One region of the Lysinibacillus sp. K60 genome, then DNA from elsewhere that is predicted to be linked to it. Evidence: predicted binding sites of a transcription regulator. Region 1 holds the regulator's gene; the other holds the start of a gene.
The links. Region 1 encodes CtsR, which represses protease genes until heat stress. Its sites were predicted from a motif close to ATGGTCAATAAAGGTCAAACA; they were not measured.

Region 1 (4,431 bases):
AAAAATATTAACCTCCTCCGCAGCTAACGTCTCTTCGTTTACTCGATGAATGACAAAGAAATGAAAATCATCATAGAAATCGAGCTTAGGACGCTGCAACCTCATTAAGCAATCTTCAATAGCAAGAGGGTGAAAGTGGAAAAATGTATCCAACAATAATTCTTCCTCCGCTGTAGGACAATTAAAATCAACCCAATACCATTCAAATTCTTGCTGATGTATCTCTTCTAATGGAAAATCCTTTAACAATTGTTGCTGCTTTGTAATGCCGATGGTGCTTATCACGGTTTTCACCTCAAATTATTTACTACAAAATAGTTAGCGATCCTCTTTAAAGCATACCCAACCACCGAACAAAGTAGTGGCAAAAAATCTAGAAGGTTTAGTAAAGCCCGCACTTTGTAAAAGTGTTAAAATTTCCTCTTCACTCATAAAAGAAAGGGAACGAATGGATTTTTCCATCTCTGCTACTTCGGATAAAGAAAGTCTAGTATGCTGTAGCCAATAAGAACGCCATAAATCAAATTGTAGTTCTGTTTCTAAAGATCCTAGCTGACCATATTTTGAAACAAGGACAAACGGTGCTCCAGGTTTCAAATATCTTGCTATTGCTTTTATTGTTTCTAGCTTTTCTTTATAATCGTGAATAAAATGCAAGACGAGAACACAACTTGCTGCATCATACTGAGTAGAGGACAGCGAAGCATCTAGTATTGTAGCCTGATGGAATGACATATTATTTGGTAGAGTGAGCAAACGCTCTTTAGCTATAGTAAGCATGGATTCTGATGGATCAATGCCAGTAAATGACCAGTGAGGTCTTCCTTCTGCAAGCTGTATAATTTCATTGCCACTCCCTGCTCCCACGACTAACATGTTAGCATTTTCTGATAGCCTAGAATGATAAAAAGTTTGTATTAAACGTAGCATGGTATCATAACTAGGCAATGTACGGCGAATACCCTTTTCATATTCATTTGCTAATGTGTTGTTAAATTCCAACGCTCCTCACAGCCTTTCAAAAAAATTTTAAAAAATCCTTCTTAATGTGAAACTATTGCGGGTATAGTTCCGTAAATAGTAGTACATAAAACATAGAATAAAGTTCAAAGAAAGGGTTGATATATATGGAGTCTAAATGGTCTAAAGTAATCATACACGCAAGTGCATTTTTTGCGCCATGGTTAGTGCCCATTATTTTCTTTTTAATTAGTTCGGATGAGGAAATAAAGGCAATTTCTATTCAAGCACTGCTATTCCAAATTGTCATGGGTGTTTTAATTGCTATCTCTGTTGTTTTAAGCTTTGTCCTTATTGGCTTACCATTTTTAATCATTTTCGGCATTATGCTATTTGTGGTACCGATTATCGGTATCGTAAAAGCATTGTCTGATGAACCTTGGCGTTATCCAATTGTTGGTCGCTGGGTATAATTTTCATAGACGCAAGTATATGCTAGTTGCATATGCTTGCGTTTTTTCTATGACGAATAAGGGTACATTAGGTGTATGAGGAAATTATTAAACCGTAAACAAATGATCGAAAAGTGCCTTTTTCGTTTATTAAAAAGCCATTTTCAAGACTTTCCACTTTTCTATGGGCGAAATCATTGCAATTTTTTTCAAGCGTTTTGTATAATATACTCAAAGAAAGTCAAAGATAGTCAAAGTCAGTGAAGCAAGCGAGGTGTATTCCTAAAATGCGTAATATATCAGACATCATAGAGGGTTACTTAAAGCAAGTACTTGAATTAGGTGGGGAAGGGCATATTGAAATTAAACGTAGTGAAATTGCTGATAAATTTCAATGTGTACCATCACAAATAAATTATGTTATTAATACAAGATTTACTGCCGAGCGGGGTTACCTTGTTGAGAGCAAACGTGGTGGTGGTGGATACATTCGAATTTTACGTGTCCGCGCGAATTCACAGATTGATTTGATCGACGATGTTCTCAGGCAAATTGAAGGTGGGGCATCACAAACGATGGCAGAAGATTTGGTTTATCGACTCATTGATGAGCAGGTAATTTCCAAGCGAGAAGCGAAATTAATGTTAGCAGCAATTGATCGCTCCACGATCGACTTGCATCTCCCATTAAGAGATGTCATTCGATCAAAAATATTGCGAGCAATGCTGACAACAATAAAATATGAACAACAAAAATAGTGAGGTGATGGAAATGATATGCGAACATTGTAAACAACGTAATGCGACAGTTACAGTAACACAAGTTCAAAGTGGGCAAAAAGTAGAGCATCATTATTGTGACGTCTGCGCCTCACAATTCCATCCATTTCATGCAGAGTTTAAACAAGAGCCAGTATCTATTCAACAGTTATTGTCTAACTGGTTTGGCTCTCCTACATGGCAAAAGGTGGGGGAAAAACAACAGGTACAACCACAGCAGCAAACATGCCCACAATGTGGATTTTCGTATAAGCAATTTTTAAAAGAAGGAAAATTCGGGTGCCCAAGCTGTTATGACACATTTGGAGATCATTTGCCAAAGCTTTTTAATCGTATTCAGGCAGGTCCACAACACATTGGTAAAATGCCTGGTGCTCGCAGTAATGTGTATGTTATTAAAAAGCAAATAGAGGATATCCGCAAGCGTATGAAATCCGCCGTAGATGAAGAAAAGTTTGAAGAAGCGGCGAAGCTACGTGATGAAGTCAAAGAGCTAGAGAAGCATCTACAATTTGAAGGTGGTGATGTGACATGATGATTGAATCATTTTTAGAGCGTGCGACACCAACATGGATGCATATCAAAGATGATTACTCAGATATCGTCATTAGTACACGGATCCGCCTTGCACGAAATTTAGATGGCTATCGTTTTCCATTAGCATTTTCAGAAAATGAGGCACTGCAAGTGGAACAGGCCGTTACACATGCAATCAGCGATAGCCCAACGCTTCAAAATGATTATGCTTATTTTGCTATAAAGGATTTAACCCCTTTACAGCGTCAAATTCTTGTAGAAAAGCATTTGATTAGCCCGCAACTGGCTAAAAAAGAGCAAGTGGGCTCTATACTACTCTCTGAAGATGAATCCGTTAGCATTATGGTGAATGAAGAGGATCATTTACGCATTCAATGTATGACAGCAAGTTTTCAACTTCAAAGTGCCTATGAACAAGCAAATAAGATTGATCGTATCCTAGAGAAAGTATTACCATATGCTTTTCGAGATACTTTTGGTTATTTAACAAGCTGTCCAACGAATATTGGTACGGGGCTACGAGCATCCGTCATGATGCATTTACCCGCTCTTACATTAACTGGGCAAATGAATCAAATTATAAATGCCATGACACGCTTAGGAATGACTGTAAGAGGTATATATGGTGAAGGAAGCGAAAATTTAGGGAATGTTTATCAAGTCTCTAACCAAATTACACTTGGGAAGACAGAGGAAGATATATTAGCAGATATACAAAGTGTCGCTGAAAAGATTATTCAAAAAGAGCGACATGCAAGAGGTAAATTAATGGAAAAGGCAGAGCTTGCGCTAGAAGATCGCGTATATCGAGCTTTAGGCACACTTACACATGCAAGGATTTTAACAAGTGAGGAAGCTGCTACTTGCCTATCTAATGTTCGTTTAGGAGTAGATTTACAATTGATTGATGGTATACAAGCAACGACCTTAAATGAATGTGTTGTTAGTATGCAACCAGGTTTTTTACAGCACTATGCAGGTGAGGCATTACCACCTGCTGAACGGGATCGTGTACGAGCGGAGATGCTTCGTGAGACATTATCCCAAGAACATGCGAATAAGCCTATAAATGGGGAAAAAGGAGAGGATTTATATGATGTTTAATCGTTTTACACAACGCGCGCAAAAAGTATTACAGCTTGCTCAGGAAGAGGCTATTCGTTGGAAGCACGAATCTATCGGTACAGAGCATATTCTATTAGGGCTTATACGTGAAGGCGGCGGTATTGCTGCGAAAGCGTTAGAAGCCATTGATATTAGTCCTCAAACGATTGAAGCTGGCATTGAAGAATTAGTTGGTAAGGGCAAAGAAGATGTCGGTCCAATCGTTCATTATACGCCAAGAGCTAAAAAAGTAATTGAATTATCTGTTGATGAGTCACGTAAATTGGGTCACTCCTATATCGGTACAGAGCATTTATTATTGGCGCTTATACGTGAGGGTGAGGGCGTGGCAGCTCGCGTTTTAAACAATGCGGGAGTCGGCTTAAATAAAGCTCGCCAGCAAGTATTATTGCTATTAGGTAATAATGATAATGCACAATCTGGCCAACAAGCAGCTCAAGCTGCCAATACACCAACATTAGATAGCCTAGCACGTGATTTAACACAAATTGCACGTGAAGGTACATTAGACCCTGTCATTGGCCGAAGCAAGGAAATTACACGAGTTATTGAGGTTTTATCGCGTCGTACGAAAAATA
Region 2 (4,431 bases), on a different contig from region 1:
TCCAACGTGAAACAATTGCAGCAATTTCATCTGCTGTTACCTCTTCACGTAAAATACGAGATTCTGCACCGTTCTCTAATTCCTTTTCAAGGACCTGAATGTCTTTTTCAAGTGTCGGAATTTTACCATGACGTAATTCAGCAGCTTTATTTAAATCATATTTACTTTCTGCCTCATCTAGATCACGACGATATTTATCCAATGTTTCACGTTTTTTCTGAATATCGTGTAGCTTTTCTTTTTCGGCTTCCCATTGTTGACGCATGCCCTCAGAGGATTCTTTTAACTTTGTTAATTCTTCACGTAATTGCTCCAGACGTTTTTTACTTGCCTCGTCCTTTTCCTTACGCAATGCCTGTTCCTCAATTTCAAGCTGCATAATACGACGTGTGACTGCGTCTAACTCCTGTGGCATTGAATCAATTTCTGTACGAATCATTGCACAAGCCTCATCAATTAAATCAATGGCCTTATCAGGTAAAAATCGTTCTGTAATATAGCGGTTGGATAGTTCTGCTGCCGCAACAATTGCTCTGTCATGAATACGTACGGCATGATGTAATTCAAAGCGTTCTTTTAAACCACGTAAAATGGATACTGTATCCTCTATAGATGGCTCACGCACTAGTACTTGCTGGAATCGACGTTCTAAGGCAGGATCCTTTTCAATGTACATACGATATTCGTCTAATGTAGTAGCACCAATACAGTGTAATTCACCACGTGCTAGCATAGGTTTTAGCATATTTCCTGCATCCATAGCGCCATCTGTTTTCCCTGCACCTACGATCGTATGAATTTCATCAATAAATAGAATGATTTGTCCTTCTGATTCTTTTACTTCTTTTAGCACACCTTTTAAGCGTTCTTCAAATTGTCCACGATAACTTGCACCAGCGATTAACGCACTCATATCTAATTCATATAATACGCATTCTTTCAAGCCTTCTGGTACATCACCTTTTACAATACGCTGCGCTAAACCTTCCACAATCGCCGTTTTACCAACTCCTGGTTCACCGATTAATACAGGATTATTTTTCGTTTTACGTGTTAAAATACGAATTACATTTCGAATTTCTTCATCACGCCCAATCACAGGGTCCATCTTGCCATTTTTTACTTCTTCAATTAAATTGCGGCCAAATTGTTCTAATGGTTTTTTATTGTCTGTTTGTTGAAATTGCATAGCTAGCACTCCTTTATTTTCATATTTCTCATTATTTATATACCCACTCTTGTTTATATGAAAAAAGTTTGACCTTTTTTGACTAACTTTATTTTACATCACTCGACAAAGCTTAGCAAAGAAATCGCCCTAAAAATTTTTCACTTATTATGGAAGTTTACGTTATAATAATGATATGTTTCTGTGTTTTAGTATCGAAATCCACTATCCTTTTGTAATAATCGCCATTTATTACAAAAAGAAAGCGATGTGTTGGAGATATGGTTTTAATGGATAATATGTTTGAAAAAATTAAAGATCTTTTTCAAAACCACGGTGTTTTTATCAAAGTGAATAAAGGAAATAAAATTTTTCTAGAGGGTGAGCGGGCAAAAGAAATTTATTACATCCAATCAGGTGTTATTTCGATTAGCCAAGAATCCGAGACGGGCAAGGAATTAACCATTCGCATTTGTGGCCCTGACAACATAATAGGAGAAGGTTCGTTATTTTGTAATCTTGTCTATAATTCGATGACTGCCAAAGTTTTAGAACCCTCTACGTTATATGTTTTGAGTCGTAAATCTTTGGAGCATTTACTAGAAGAGCAGCCGACTGTTATGGTGGAATACATGAAGTGGCTACAAACAGAAAACTTAAAGCATCAGAGTCGTTTGCGCGATTTAGTGTTAAACGGTAAAAAAGGTGCTCTATTTTCAACGCTCATTCGACTGTCCAATACGTATGGTAAACCTGTAGAAAATGACGCGATTTTTATTGATTTTCAGCTAACAAATACAGAAATTGCAAATTTGTGTGCGACAAGTCGGGAAATGATTAATCGTATGCTGAATGATTTAAAAAAACATGAGATTATCACTTTTGATAAAGGATTTATTACCATTCATGATTTACAATTTTTAAAAAATGAAATTGCCTGTGAAAATTGTCCATTACAAATATGCCGTATCGATTAGTTTCGTTACAAGCAAAAACCCTGCTTATTTTTCAATAAGCAGGGTTTTAAATAATCCATTTTAACTTAACGTACGCCCAATGCCATTTTTGCATAGCGTGACATTTTATCTTTCGACCAAGGTGGATTCCATACAATATTAACATTTGTACTTTTCACTTCTGGAAGTTCACCTAACGCCGTATTCACTTGATCCACAATGACTGGACCAAGTGGACAACCCATAGATGTTAGTGTCATCGTAACAGTTGCAACACCTTCATCATCTAATTCCACATCATATACTAAACCTAAGTTGACGATATCAATGCCAAGCTCAGGGTCAATTACGTTTTCTAAAGCACCTAACATGCTATCTTTCATATCCTGATCCATTCGTATTTCTCCTTTCATCATAGTGTTAACCTTATCATAGCAGATGCACCCTGTTATGCCAAATGCTGTGCAAGCCATGCTGTAGCTGCTAGCATACCGTCACGTGGTACAGCATGTCCAGCCCTTTTGTTCACCATGAACTTTAAATATTCAGGGTTTGCTTCATAGTATTCCCGTAATGATTCATAAAATTTATATGTTTCGTGAAAAGGAACTGTTTTATCTAATTCTCCATGCCAAAAGAATACAGGGCGACCCGCGAATTTTTCTGGCGTGAAACTGACATCATATTTAGCAAGGGCTTCATTAACTTTTTCAACGTCTTCCTCTGACATCGGCCAGTTAACTCCGCTTCTAGCAAATTGTTGCAATTGGTATTCACCCAATTTTATAAAACCAGGTGCACCCATACATATTGCAGCTGTTTGTATCCAATCATAAAGTTTCAGACAGCCTGATGTCACGATGCCACCCATTGAAGTGCCTCCTATGCCAATTTTATGACTAGCTAATAAATTTTTATTCTTTAATTCATCATATAATTGTTGTACTTCATGAATAGAATTTAAAACAATGTCCCAAAAATTTAAATTCATTTGCATTTCCGTTAGGCCTTCGCTACGCTCACCATGAAATTTTGCATCTGGCAATAGGACACGCACCCCTTTATGCACCAATTGGTATGCATAGTGTAAGTTATGTTCTTTTGCACTCATAAAGCCATGCAAAAAAATGACTACTGGGGTTTCTTCATTCATCTTGTCTGTATGTATATGTAATAAAGGAATATTTCCCCACACTTCTTTTTCTACAAACATTATTGTCACTCCCAACTATTATCTCATCTTTATGTTAGCAAACTTTTTTCACTGTGACAAAATTTTGACGAATGTAAGACAAAGAGATACTATTCAAACTATAGGAAAGGGGCAACGAGCTATGAAACCGCATTTAATCGTATTAGACTTAGATGGAACTTTATTAACAGATCAACAACAAATTTCTGCAAAAACAAAAAAAACATTATTGCAGGCTAAGGAACAAGGGCATCAAGTGATGATTGCGACGGGACGTCCATACCGTGCAAGCGATCTTTATTATCATGAACTTGGGCTCACTACACCCATTGTTAATTTTAATGGCGCATATGTACATCATCCTAAAAATGTCTCTTGGCAACATATGCACACACCAATTGATTTAAGTGTCGTACATGATGTTGTTGATTCTATTAACAGTTATGAATACGAAAATATTATCGCTGAGGTAAAAGATGATATTTATGTCCACACAGAAGACGATCGTATTTTAAATATTTTTAATATGGGGAATCCAAGAATTACACTTGGTGATTTATACACACATCTCTTGGAAAATCCCACAAGTTTGCTGATTCAGGCAAATGAAGCCAATTCGGTTATTATACGTGATCATTTACAGGCAGTGCATGCTGAAGTCATCGAGCATCGTCGCTGGGGCGCACCTCTTCATATTATTGAAATTGTGCGTCGAGGCTTAAATAAAGCTGTTGGCATAGCGCATGTGGCAAAAGATTTAGGTATCCCACGTGAGCGCATTATCGCGTTTGGCGATGAAGACAATGATTTAGAAATGATTGAATATGCTGGACTTGGTGTAGCGATGGGGAACGGTATCTCAAGTCTTAAAAACATTGCAAATGAAATAACTGCAACGAATAATGATGATGGAATTGCAAAAATACTCATCGATCGCTTGAAATTATCATAGTTAAGTAGTAAGTTCAAGTTAACATTCCATTTTTACCAGTTTAACTTTATTCAGTGGTACCCCTTCCATTTATAGCGAGTATCTACTGAAGAAAGTTAAAAAGCTTTAAAAGTAAGTTGAAATTAGGGGGACAAGAGAATGAAGATTTTTACGGATAGTGGAT

Region 2: the regulator CtsR is predicted to act here: its motif matches at 1,255-1,275, upstream of HCH28_RS02375 (ATP-dependent Clp protease ATP-binding subunit).

What each region holds. Positions count from the first base shown of each region.
Region 1 covers NZ_JAASJR010000008.1:65,942-70,372, reverse strand. The annotation lists gene corA (magnesium/cobalt transporter CorA) at 1-285, opposite strand, end outside; gene HCH28_RS17365 (class I SAM-dependent methyltransferase) at 319-1,002, opposite strand; gene HCH28_RS17360 (DUF4870 domain-containing protein) at 1,128-1,433, shown strand; gene HCH28_RS17355 (CtsR family transcriptional regulator) at 1,700-2,170, shown strand; gene HCH28_RS17350 (UvrB/UvrC motif-containing protein) at 2,184-2,726, shown strand; gene mcsB (protein-arginine kinase McsB) at 2,723-3,832, shown strand; gene HCH28_RS17340 (ATP-dependent Clp protease ATP-binding subunit) at 3,822-4,431, shown strand, end outside.
Region 2 covers NZ_JAASJR010000001.1:478,622-483,052, reverse strand. The annotation lists gene HCH28_RS02375 (ATP-dependent Clp protease ATP-binding subunit) at 1-1,189, opposite strand, end outside; gene HCH28_RS02370 (Crp/Fnr family transcriptional regulator) at 1,459-2,145, shown strand; gene HCH28_RS02365 (metal-sulfur cluster assembly factor) at 2,211-2,519, opposite strand; gene HCH28_RS02360 (prolyl oligopeptidase family serine peptidase) at 2,573-3,337, opposite strand; gene HCH28_RS02355 (Cof-type HAD-IIB family hydrolase) at 3,459-4,268, shown strand; gene HCH28_RS02350 (DegV family protein) at 4,407-4,431, shown strand, end outside.